3 regions of the Candidatus Clostridium stratigraminis genome follow, and region 3 is predicted to be linked to each of the others. Evidence: riboswitches for the same ligand, from Rfam matches in the RefSeq annotation. Region 3 holds a riboswitch; each other region holds the start of a gene.
The links. Region 3 has a riboswitch for cyclic di-GMP ahead of ACJDUG_RS00540 (hypothetical protein). Riboswitches for the same ligand answer to the same signal wherever they lie in the genome.
Positions count from the first base shown of each region.

Region 1: another riboswitch for cyclic di-GMP. It lies ahead of ACJDUG_RS08965 (hypothetical protein); the one in region 3 lies ahead of ACJDUG_RS00540 (hypothetical protein).
Region 2: another riboswitch for cyclic di-GMP. It lies ahead of ACJDUG_RS03340 (response regulator); the one in region 3 lies ahead of ACJDUG_RS00540 (hypothetical protein).

Region 1 is NZ_JBJHZZ010000004.1:178,011-182,299, forward strand. Features, by position in the region: gene nifS (cysteine desulfurase NifS) at 1-45, opposite strand, end outside; gene ACJDUG_RS08960 (RrF2 family transcriptional regulator) at 38-484, opposite strand; gene ACJDUG_RS08965 (hypothetical protein) at 637-1,842, opposite strand; cyclic di-GMP riboswitch class II at 1,862-1,946, opposite strand; gene ACJDUG_RS08970 (HAD family hydrolase) at 2,013-2,633, opposite strand; gene ACJDUG_RS08975 (Csac_0668 family 2Fe-2S cluster-binding (seleno)protein) at 2,671-3,162, opposite strand; gene ACJDUG_RS08980 (hypothetical protein) at 3,285-3,755, opposite strand; gene ACJDUG_RS08985 (PadR family transcriptional regulator) at 3,841-4,289, opposite strand, start outside.
Region 2 is NZ_JBJHZZ010000001.1:687,045-691,333, forward strand. Features, by position in the region: partial or broken gene ACJDUG_RS03320 (manganese catalase family protein) at 29-235, opposite strand; gene ACJDUG_RS03325 (spore coat protein CotJB) at 251-517, opposite strand; gene ACJDUG_RS03330 (spore coat associated protein CotJA) at 531-782, opposite strand; gene ACJDUG_RS03335 (hypothetical protein) at 928-1,332, opposite strand; cyclic di-GMP riboswitch class II at 1,560-1,643, shown strand; gene ACJDUG_RS03340 (response regulator) at 1,715-2,089, shown strand; gene ACJDUG_RS03345 (chemotaxis protein CheC) at 2,079-2,714, shown strand; gene ACJDUG_RS03350 (diguanylate cyclase domain-containing protein) at 2,707-3,636, shown strand; gene ACJDUG_RS03355 (DEAD/DEAH box helicase) at 3,729-4,289, opposite strand, start outside.
Region 3 is NZ_JBJHZZ010000001.1:111,307-115,595, forward strand. Features, by position in the region: gene ACJDUG_RS00530 (HD-GYP domain-containing protein) at 1-684, shown strand, start outside; gene ACJDUG_RS00535 (hypothetical protein) at 981-1,127, shown strand; cyclic di-GMP riboswitch class I at 1,355-1,443, shown strand; gene ACJDUG_RS00540 (hypothetical protein) at 1,582-2,562, shown strand; gene ACJDUG_RS00545 (hypothetical protein) at 2,697-3,281, opposite strand; gene ACJDUG_RS00550 (hypothetical protein) at 3,297-3,602, opposite strand; gene ACJDUG_RS00555 (response regulator transcription factor) at 3,776-4,289, shown strand, end outside.

The DNA.
Region 1 (4,289 bases), on a different contig from region 3:
TACATAGGTAGTAGCAGAATAATCCATATAAATTGGTTTATTCATTTTTGTTCACTCCTTCTAAGTCGCTAGTATTAATATTCTTATAATCATTTATTATATCCTGAAGTGTAGTAGTTTTTGTTACACTATCAATACTATTTTTTATCTTTGCCCATAAAAGCCTAGTGGCACAGCAATCAGCATTGTCACAGCTCTTTTCATCCAAACAGTTAGATATTTCAATTGGACCTTCAAGCACTTCCATAATTTCATCTATAGTAATATCTTTCGGTGCCCTGCTTAAAGTATAACCACCTTGTGCTCCACGAATGCTATTAATTAAGCCTGCCTTTCTAAGTGGTGAGAAAAGCTGCTCCAAATAATATTCAGAAATATGCTGTCTTTCAGACACATTTTTAATAGAAACCGGTTCGCCGCCATAGCGCAGAGCTAAATCCACCATTGCTTTAACTCCATATCGTCCTTTAGTAGAAAGCTTCATATATTTCACTTCCTTATGTTCATCGTTATCATTCATACACATAATAGCAAATCAGAGTGAAATTGTCAACAATAGTGTTTATATAGCAGTAATGTAAAATGCCCCAAAATGTCCTTTGTGACGACATTTTGGAGCACTGCATAATTTTATAATTAATTATTTTTAGTATTATCTTCTAGTGAATCTGGCTCAACATATTTCAAGGTATAGTTTATTATTATTGTTTGGCCATTATAGGATGCACTATAAGTTAAGTCCTGACTGCCATATAAGCCTGATGAATTTTTAGTAAAGTTAGTAGTTAAATCCTCACTATAAAATACACCATTTATGTAAAAACTCAAGATGTATTTTTCTTGAACGTTTCCACCATTACCATGATTTCCAGTCCACATAGAGTCAATATTACTTACTACAACATCTGATATAACTGGGCCTACTGGCACAGGTGCTGCTGGTGCTGTGAAGTTAAAGCTTTGTGAAAATTCAGGTGATCTTCCATCCTTTGCAGTATAAGAGCAAGTAGCTAAAGGAGCTACACCTTCTGTAGCCACTGCAGCTGTTTCGGAACCACCGTTGCTTAAATTCTTAATTAAATCAAAGGTTAAATCATATTTTTTAGTAGCCTCATTATAGGTCCAAACTGGACTTTGTGTTTCAAAACTTCTAATATTTACTGGTGGAACTTCTGTACCTAATAATGCAATTCCACCATCATAGGTAGCATCAGCGCCTTGAATTATCACTGAATCTGTACCTGGAATAGCTCCTATTGTAGGATCCTGCATAACTTCTTTGCCATCATCCCAAACCTTTACAAGATTATAAGAATATGGGTACTCATTGTTTTGTCTGTCGTAAGCACCCCAGGTAAAATTAGTGTAATTAAAATGATCAACATAAGAAACATGAATTGTTTGAGTAGTAACTGGAGCTGTAGTATGAGTTTGCCCTGCATTCTTCCCATTAATATAAACTGTTTTTGCCTTTAAAGTATAATTTACGTAACCCTTAAAGGAAGATGGGTTTACAGTAATGGAATAATTATAAGTTTTATCATCAGCCTTTACATAGGTGATGTTGCTAGATGGAACCTCAGTACCGTTTGGTTCTAAAACAGTTAATACTAATTGAGGTCCGTCAATAATAATAGTTCCGGTAAGAGTTACTGAGTTTGTAACATTGTGATTTATTTGCTTAGTAACTACAGCAGGCAGAATAACTCCTGACTGATTACCTTGCTCCGTTCTCCCAGTAATAACTGTGTTTGCAGATGCAGGTGCTGCAAAGGCAATAGAAGCTGTGTTTAAAACCAAAAGACTTGAAAGTACTGCAACAAATGGTAATTTCTTGTTCATTAATATCTCCTCCTAGAGTTTGCTAAGAGGCCGGTTACACTACTAGCTCAATATAGTTTAAGTGTCCAATTTGCCAACTATATATCATTGCTTCCACTTTCCAATATTATACTATATATTTATAAAGAGGAAAAGGGGAATTTTAGTAATTTTATATTTTTTGAGCTAAACTAAAAAGAATTTAGTAATTCATCTATGCTATCGATAGCTAAATAACAGTCCTCAGGACTTCCAAAGCCATATTTTGCATATATAAATGGAATTTTAGTAAATACTGTTGCTTCATAATCACCTTGGGTATCCCCAACATATACAACATCTTCTAAATTATTTCTATCTATAACACCTTTGATATTTTCACCCTTACCTCTGCCAGTATTTCCATAGCATTCATAATCAGTAATATATTCCTTTACTCCGGCCTTTTCCATGAAGAGTTCTATATAACCTGACTGACAATTACTAACAATAAATAACCGGAAGCTCTTAGATAGCTTAATTAGAGTATCCTTTACATTGGGATATAACAGATTATCAGTAACCTCACTTAAAGCTTCTTCTTCGTATTTACAGCATAATTCAATTAACTTCACTTTTTTCTGTTTATCTACGTCGTAGAATAGATCCTCTGCTATTACTTCCATGGTTTTCCCAAACTCTTTTTTTAAAATCTCAGGAGAAATTATTGCAGAGGTGGCACCTATTTCTTTAACTGCTCTGCTCCAAGCCTTTGCAACAACTTCTGTAGTGTCCCATAATGTACCGTCAATATCAAATATAATATTTTTCATTAGTAATCCTGCTTTCTTAATAAGTACTATTTACCTTCTACTTTAACTTCAATGTTTTATTAATTGTTTCTTGAATAATTGGACTGCAGCATTTGCCTAAGGGATTATTTAATTCACAGTTACCGTTTTTCATTGCTCCGGTAAGTCTTATAATATCTTTTATATCTTTTGCTCCATCCTTTAATACACCATTTATAATTTGCTGCTCAGTAACTTGATTACAATAGCATATATATTTTGGGTTTGCATCTTTCTTATACCATATAGGGACTTTTATCTGCTGCTTATTATAGGCTTCATTTAACTCTGAGTTAAAATAGACTATATTGCATTCTTCATTCATGCAAATTAAATAAGAAGCTTCTTTAATTTCCTTCGAAAATTCCTCTTTAATTAAATGCTTAACAGTAATATTTTTTACCTGAACGCCTTTTCTATTACATTCAGGGCATAATATATTTCCTTCTACTGCACCAGTAGATTTCTGCTCACTTCCTCAACAGGACTTTTTTAAATCTCGAACATCCATTGTAAATAATCTCTCCATTTCTTATTTAATAATTAGCTGTGATCTATCAAACATTTCCTTAAAAAACATTTTAATTCTATTTTAATAATATCATAATACTTCATAGGAAATTCAAGATAATCCTATCTTATTGCTTTTAAGTGCTGAAGATGTATCCCAATATGTCCTATTCCAATAAGAATAGCTGACATAATGAGCCAAATTACCTTACCGTAAATTCCTAAAAGTAAAAAAGCCATAACAGGAAGGCTGGCACCAGGTACCGGAATGCCACAAAAGCTTCGGTAAAAGTTTTCTTCAGTAGGTTCATTTATAAAATACCTAATCCAATAAAACTCATATAAAAGCATCAATAAAAATGATAATACAAGCCACAAGCTCCATGGTGAAAAGGCTCTAATATTGAAATCGGAAAAAATAAGTATACTTAACGTACAGCATACTTGCCCAGCACGCTCAAAAAATAATAAAATTTTATTTTCCTTTGAAGTATCATAATCTACTGGCCTCCTCTTACTCCAAAAGGTATTAGGAATCCAAAGCATCAGTAAATATATGAAGCCAACATAGGAAAAGCCTAAATGACCTAACATTAAATATCCTCCTGAAAAATTAATATTACCTATCTTAAAAATATTATAAGTTTATAGGGTTAATTTAAGAAAATAGCAGTACTTACTATTCCCCTCTTTCCAAATTCTTTAAAATCTCCTCACACCAGTCTATATATAGCTTTGCTTGGCGTTTGCCGAGGTCTAATACTGAAAGAATCTGTCTATGATTGTTATGAAGCTCAATCATTTGTTCTAATTCTGAACTGAATAAATTAAACAGCTTTAGTTTTTCTTGGGATTGTTCCTTAAATTTAATTATATGTCTTCGCATTTCAGAATCATTTTTAGTAGTAGATAAAAATAACTTTAAAAGAAATTCAGACCTAACAGTATCCTTTTCATTTTCTTGCTCCATCCACTTTTTAAACTCATTTGCACCCTTAGGAGTTATTTTATAACTTATTTTCTCACGCTTTAGGTCTCCTTCTGGGTCCCTATTAGAAATCTCAACTAAGCCTTCAGCCGCCATTTTACTCAATTCAGGATATATTTGTCCATAGCTTTCCTGCCAGA
Region 2 (4,289 bases), 580 kb from region 3:
GCGACTTTTTAAAGTTACACTGATAACCTAGTTGGTCTAATTCTTCAGTACCAATATCATTACAGGTAGCAATAGCCTGAGGGGTAATCATTGAATACCTCTGACTTAAGTATCTAAGTGATGCACCTAATTCCCCATCGGGTCCGCCGTATTGGGTAATTATTATCTTTGCCATTTCTGGATTTGGATTCTTAATCTTTACTGGAAATTCAAGCAATTTTTCGTATGTCCACATATATTATTCCCTCCCTTATAGCCTAAAGTTAGCTTCATATTCCCATGGCCAGGGTTCTTTTATCCATTGCCAAGGATATGGGCTGTATGAATCATGCTCACCAATCATTCCAAAGCTTCTTTCATACTCCTGCTTAAGCATTAAACTTTCTTTTACATAGCCATTGTACTTTATAAGAGCTTCACGGTCAGATGGATGTGTGTTTAGATATAAAGCGAGGTCTTCTAGCATGAAATTTACAGCGGTTATTTGTTTTAAAAGCTGAAATCTATCCATTTTCATATAGTTACCTCCTTTATATATTACCAAACGGTCTAGTATTCTTATCTTTTCCTTCATAAGGACTATAAAGCTCTGGAAAAACAGTTCCTTTGGTAAGAGCCTCTAGGGGGGATAAGATTGTGCATAATTTCTGGTAAGGAACATAAGCAGCAGCTAGTCGTACATTTCTAATAACTGTTTCCTGTGGAATACAGTTATTTTTAGGGTTAAAGTTCATCTCCTGCATTTGGTACATATTAAAATCCGGCTTTTCATCATGAGCCATGTTTATTTTCCTCCTTAAAAGTTGCTCACATAATATCAGTATATGTTTATAAATAAGCTTTGCCACAAGTGGGATATAAATTTAGTATAATTACATGTATAGCTTCAATGATTATTTATAATTTTATGGGAAAATTGATGAGGCTCTATAACAGACTAAATGGTAACTGGACTTCTTTTAATCTTTCCTTAGCAATTATAAATCTTAATAGAGTACCTACTAAAGAAAATGTAAAGCTTGCTATTATAATTATATTTGGTGTTACAGATACTTTTGAAGAACCGGTTAGTATTTCCTTCTCCACTTGATTTTTCCTAATTATAGCAGCTATTAAAAATATTAAGTATGAACAAATAGATAATAAGTTTGAATCAATTACAATCTCGGCTGCTTTAATGGTAGTACTTTGTGATTGGGCTAATAAACCCATCTGTTTTTCTTCTAAAGCCTGTTTACCTGTTATACCAGATTCAATACCTAGTAAGCTTGATGCTATAAAAATTAATTGGGCTATATTTTCAGAGTTTATCAATTCAAATTCAGTAGGCATATTTTCACCCCCTTTATATATAATATTAAAAGTACATAGAGATGTTAATTCACTATTATTACAGCGTTAATGTTTTATTATAAATCTTTTCAATTCATATAAATACCTATCTACAATTTTAAAAAATATTAGTGATTAATTAAATGCTAATGCTTAAGTTTGAAATTGTTATTGAAATAATTTATATTATGTGGTAGTATCTAAGAGTTATAATTTACAACAAATTTAGATATAAGGGGAACTATGATTTACATATTTCACTTGGGCATCTTATATGTATTGAGTTTATGATGCAACCCACCCTATATTCATATTTTTTATGAATATAGGGTTTTATTTATATTAAATTATTTCATTACGAAGCTTAGGAGGCATATAAAAAATGAATATTTTAATTGTTGATGATTCCACCTTTTCTCAAAAAATATTAGGTAATTTAATTGCAAAATATTTGGAAGAGGCTAAAATTTATTTTGCTATAAATGGACAAGAAGGATTTGAGAAATACAAAAATATTAAACCTGAATATACTTTTGTAGATTTGTTAATGCCTGAACTAAATGGCCAAGAATTAATTAAGTTATTAAATGAATATGATTCTAATGCAAAAATCATAGTTGTTTCTGCAGATGTTCAAAAAAGCATAAAGGAAGAAATGAACGCATATGGAATAATTAAATTTATAAACAAGCCTATCACTGAAGATATAGCAAAATCTATATGTGAGATAATAAGGAATGATAAAAATGAAGAGTAAGATAGAAAGAGAAGATATATTAAGGGAGCTCTTTAATATAAGTGTTGGTAAATCAGCAAGTATACTTTCTGAAATTATTAGCAAAAAAATATTTTTAAATGTGCCAATTTTAAAAATTATAGATATAAATGAAGAAGCAGTGACAATAAACAATTATCTTCCGGAAGTAATGAAGGGAACTATTATGGTATCCTCCATTGCATTTAAAGATGAACTAAGAGGAAAGGCAAGGCTAATATTTCCTGCAGATAAAATAAGAACATTTATTAATTTGTGTTTAGAAGAAGTTAATGAATATGAAATAAATGATATGAATTTTACAGACACAGATTATGACATCATTAAAGAAATAGGAAATATAATATTAAATTCAGTAATGGGTGAATTAGGAAATTATCTAAAAATGAAACTAAGCTATACATTGCCTGAAGTAAAAGTTTTCGAAAAAGTTGATTTTGAAAAAAATATAAAAAATGATGAATATACACATATGCTAATGTTATATATTACCTTTAAAATAGACTATAAAGAAGTGTCAGGAGCTATAATAATTAATCTAACTTTAAGTTCATTAAGTGAATTATTGAATAGAGTGGAATTGGTAGAAGATGGCTTCAATGATTAGTATTTTATATGAAATTTTAGAAAATATAAATGAAGGTATATTAATATTAGATTCTGATTTGAAAATTTTACATTGGAATAATCATATGATATTTTTAACTAATTTAAGTTGTGAAGATACAATAAATAAGAATGTATATGAAGTTATTCCTAGCCTAAATAAAGGTTATTTTAAAAATGCAATTGATAGCGTATTAACTGATGGAAGAAAGATGTTCTTTTCGGCAGCCATGCATAAAGATTTATTGGACTTAGATAAAAATTTAAATTTAAAGATAAGCAGGATTGAAAAGAATAATTTAAATTTTATACTTATGGAATTTATTGATGTAACTAATCAATTTTTGCGTATTCAGCAGCTAAAAAATTATGTTAATGAGTTATATGTTTTAAATAAAGAATTAATAGAAAAAGAAAAAACTATTAATAAGCTAGCTTATTATGATGGGTTAACAGGCTTAGCAAATAGAATGCTTTTTTATAAACTTGCAAGCAAACTTTGCATAAATGCTATAAGAAGTGACAGCCTTTTAGGCCTTATGTTTATTGATGTTGATAATTTTAAAGAAATTAATGATAAATATGGTCATAAAATAGGAGACGATGCACTGGTGTATTTAGCCGAAATTTTGAAAGAATCTACTAGGGAAGGAGACGTAGTTGCTAGATTTGGAGGGGATGAATTTTTAATATTACTTCCATCAATAAAGGATCGGCATGATTGCGAAGCTGTAGCGTCAAGAATTACAAATAAGAGGAAAGTTTTACTATGCGGCTCTGATGAAATAGAATTAGCATTAAGCATAGGGATAAGCCTTATGCCAAGTGATGGTAAAGATATAGATGAACTAGTATCAAAAGCAGATAGCGCAATGTATAAAGTTAAAAGAAATAAAGGAAATGGATACTATTTGTTTGAATAGAGTTTGTAAATCTGATGTATTAATAACTTATATATTAGTAATTAAATGGACTGAATCCGTTATTTATCGGACTCAGTCCTTTTGATTTACTTCTAATAATTTTTTATTCTTAAAGTCTTCTTTTTACTAATTACTTTATTGGTAAGAGTAGTTATAAGGCTTCCAAGGTGCATTTCCTTTGAAGCAACACTTATATTAAATTCCTTTTCGTACTTTTTAATTAGACTCAATTCCTTTTGAGTTACTATAGAAATAGCTTTACCAGATTTAGTAGCTCTACCGGTTCTGCCTACTCTGTGAAGATAATCTTTTGAATGCTCAGGTAAATCTAAATTGATAATATGAGTAACTTCTTTTATGTCTAGACCTCTTGCTGCTAGGTCTGAGGCTACCAATATTTGCAGCTTTCCATTTCTAAAGTCCTCCATTGCCCTTTGACGTTCCTCTTTAGTAGCTTTGCCATGTATTCCATAGACTTTAAAGTGATGATACCTAAGCTTTAAAGTGGTTATTTCTGTCTCTTCACTTTTATTTATAAAAACAATAGCTTTGTTAGGCTTTTCAGCTGCAATTATTTTTCTAAGTACTTCCATTTTGTCTCTTTGCTCTGCTAAAACATACATGTGTTCTATATTTGAATTAATATTATTATT
Region 3 (4,289 bases):
ATTGTATTATATGGCAGTGGAAAAGATACTATTTACAAACATAGTGTTAATGTAACCGCTTTAAGTACAATTCTTGGCAAATGGATAGGGTTGAGTGGCAGTGATCTTAACCTTCTTACATATTCTTCAATCCTACATGATTTTGGTAAAGTTAAAATAGATAAAGGTATTTTAAATAAACCTGGAAATTTAACTCAAAAAGAGTTTAATGTAATTAAAAAGCATCCAACAATAGGTTATAACTATATAAAGGAGATACCTTTTTTAGATAAGTCTGTAAGCTATGGCGTGCTTATGCACCATGAACGGAATGATGGCTCAGGATATCCACTAGGTTTAAAGGAAGAAAATATTCATCAGTTTGCAAAAATAATTGCTATAGCAGACACCTTTGATGCTGTAAATTCCGATAGGATTTATAAAAATAGCAAGGGACCTTTCGAAGCACTTGAAATAATTAAGAAGGAAAGTCTAGGAAGGCTTGATTATGAGTATAGTAATATTTTCTTAAATCATGTGGCAAATTATTATATAGGAGAAATGGCAGTATTAAATTCGGAGAAGATTTGCAAAATAATAAAAATAGATGTAAATGATTTAACAAGACCTCTGCTTTTGGACAACTCCGGATTTCTAGATTTGAAGCATCATAAAGAATTAACAGTTGAGAAATTGGTTTTATAATTAACAAATATAAAGACATTCCAAATTTTATTGGAGTGTCTTTTATATTTTGTTTTTGTTATGCAAATAAATCATTAGTTTCATGGGGCTATATACAATGCTTGTATACCATACCCCCCTATATCATATAAATAAACAATTAACTATCATGTGAAAATGCTAACAATGCTAGCGCGTGAAACATTGTTAAATCAATATTTAACCTGTTAATGTTTTATTTATAGTATCTTTTTTATCTTTCTGTAGTATAATATACGTATAAGAGGTATGGGTAAAACAAAACGGGAGGTGTTGTGATGAATATTTTAATGTATGTTATCAGTAAGGAGTATAGGGATAAATTAAAACAAGATTTTAATAAAGATTTATCCAATAAATTAGAGCAGGAAGTAATTCAAAATGAATTTATTTACAAGAAGGTTTTAGAAGGTAATTTGAATTAACTTAAAATTTAAGCCCATAGATCTTAAATATGACTATGGGCTTCTTTTTACTTAATTATTAAGACATTATTCAATTAATAATGTCATTTTTTTTATAATTATTACAAGTTTATTAATGTACCACCTAAAAAATACAAATTATTTCGTATAATTATTATTAGATATATTGATTTCTCATTTAATATAGAATATAATGGTAATAACTTAATATAAATCAATTATTTTATATTAGTAAATAGCAAATCCATCGAAAGGTGGAGACGCAAAGCCGTGAGTCTAAAGCAAATTTATTTGCCATGATAGTCAGGTTGCCAAAAATATAGGGTAACAGTTGTATCTTTAAGATAGGCACTGTTCTGCCTGTCTTTTTTTAATGTAAAAGTTACTTGTAGCTTGAGAAGTTAAAAATGCTGTTATCTAAAAACAAAATGTTTTATTAATTGAGAGGTGCAGTATGGTAAAAAAGTGGAGTTTAGAAGAACAAAAGTATTTATCTGAAAATTGGGGACAAGTTGATCTTAGAGTTATTATGGAGGTTCTAGATAGAAGCTATGACAGCGTAGTTAGAAAAGCTCAAAGATTAGAGCTAGATACAAATAAATATCTCAAAGAGAATTTAACCAATAGGTGGTCTGAGCAGGAAGAAAATGTACTTAATAATTTTTATCAGGTTAAACCAATGAATGAATTAATGTTATTACTACCCAATAGAACAAGGGAGAGCATAATTAAAAAGGCTAAACAATTAGGCCTTAATTGTGAGAATCGGCATTGGCTTACAGAAGAAGTAACATATTTAGAAGAAAAATGGGGCGTAATGACAATAGAAAATATTGCAAAGAAGCTTGCCAGAACTAAAAATGCTGTTTTACTAAAAGCCCACAAAATAGGACTTAGGGAGCAGATAATTGCAAATGGCGAATATCTAACTCCAAAGGATATTTCTAACATTTTAGCTGTTGGAACAAGAACTGTTTATAATTGGATGGATAAAGATTATTTAAAATATAAGAGATTTAGAATAAATTCAATAAAAAAATATCAAATATCAATAGATAACTTTAAACTTTTTATAGAGGAACACGAAGATAAATGGAATACTAGAACAGCAGATATTAAATTTATTACATCGTGCTATACCACTTTCAGAGACATAGCAAATACTAAAGTACCAGAATGGTTGCTGCAAAAAATTAATGTAGACAAGCAAAAGAAACTTCCCTCATGCCGAAAGCAGTGGACAATTAAGGAAGAGAATAGGGTAAAGTCAATGATTAATGGAGGCAAAACCTGTAAGGAAATAGCACTATTATTAAATAGAAGCTTTTATTCAGTACAAGATAAAATAAGCAGCAAAAGGCATGAATATTTTCAAGGCAATAATATAACATCATCAAATTTAAAGGAAATGGACCAAATTTTAATAGGTGGATAAAGATTTACATAAAGTTGGTTACTATAAGCAGCCTTAGGTTGATAAACAAACTCTCACATAATAAATGAAGATAAAAGGGGGATTTTGCAAACTATTTTAAAGATAGTTTGCAAAATCCCCCTTTTATTTATACATTATGCACCTGCTGTAGAGGATTGAGCTGAGCTATTTGCAGAAGCACTTTGAAATAAGCTTAATAAGGAATCTAAATCAGAACTTAAATTAGTAAGTTTACTAATTCTTGTGTTTTGAATACTTATTACTTTATCTAAATCAGAAGCTGCTGCATCATATTTTTTGCCTTGCACGTCTGATTTAAATTGAGTAAAGGCTTGTTTCATGGTGCCATTGGTAGCTTGTAAGGTGGACATATCATTTTGAATTAATTTAAGTTGTGCTTCAATTTTACTTAAATCATCAGAAGTTAATTGTTTTTTACTTTGTTTAATATTATTAATGGCCGCTTTTACAGCGGCTCTTTTATCAGTTACTGTTTTTCTAAGTCCTTGAATGGTCTCATGATTTTTCTTTATTGTATCTTTTTTCTGAAGCATATTCGCTTTAAATTGCTGTCTTTCCTGAACTAACTGAAGGTGCTGCTGTTGTTTAATAAGTCCATCACCAAATGTAGTGCTTGTTCCTTGTGCATGAACAGCCATAGGCATTATAAGAGCTGCTGAAATCAATGATGAAATTACCTTAAGTTTTAATTTTTTCATTTTAAAAACATCTCCTTAATTTATATTATTTATTATTGACTCTGTTGTATTTATATCCGAACTATTATCTAGGCCATTTAAGGTGCTATCTAAATTATCTATCATATTAGAGGCTTTCTCCATTTCTTTATTTGTTGATGAGGCAGCATCAGCTGATCCACGCGCCGCATTAACATCTGCTGAAGTAGTATTATTATTTTGAACATGGCTTTGAGTAGTGGGTTTTGCATTATTTGCTGCAGTTGTTAATGTACCGCTTCTTTCACAGCCAGCAGCTAAGAAACATATAAGCATTAAGGTTATTAATAAAATCTTTTTCAATAATATCCCTCCTGTATTCCTAATTCTCCTTACAAATAAAGTTTACCATTTTAATATAGGTTAAATCTCCGATAAAATGTGGCAGAATTGTGGCAAGCTTTTAGCAGTTATATTACATATCAAAAGCAAATGTTATAATATATTGTAAGTTGTTTATATGAGGTGAAAATGACATGGAACAAAAACTTATATATATAGCAGATGATGAAATCAAGATTCAAGAATTAATAAAAATGTTTTTAGTTAAGGAAGGCTACGGAGTGGAAGCATTTACGAGTGGAGAGGAGCTTTTAAAGGCATTTAAGGAAAGAGCTGCTGACATGCTTCTTCTGGATATTATGATGCCAGGAATAGATGGACTTTCTGTCTGCACTCAAATACGAAAGGAAAGCAACGTACCAATTATTATAATTTCCGCAAAGGACGGAGAATCTGATAAGATTGCTGGATTAATGCTGGGCAGTGATGACTATATGACTAAACCCTTTAGTCCAGTAGAACTAGTTTTAAGAGTAAAAAGTATATTTAAGAGAATGGAATTTGAGAAAACTAGAGAGAGTAATTCAGAATTAATAAACATAATAGATGTAACTATTTATACTGAAGGCAGATATGCGGTTTGTAATGATCATGATTTAAAGCTTACTTCAATGGAATTTAATTTATTTCTTTATTTAGTGAAGAATA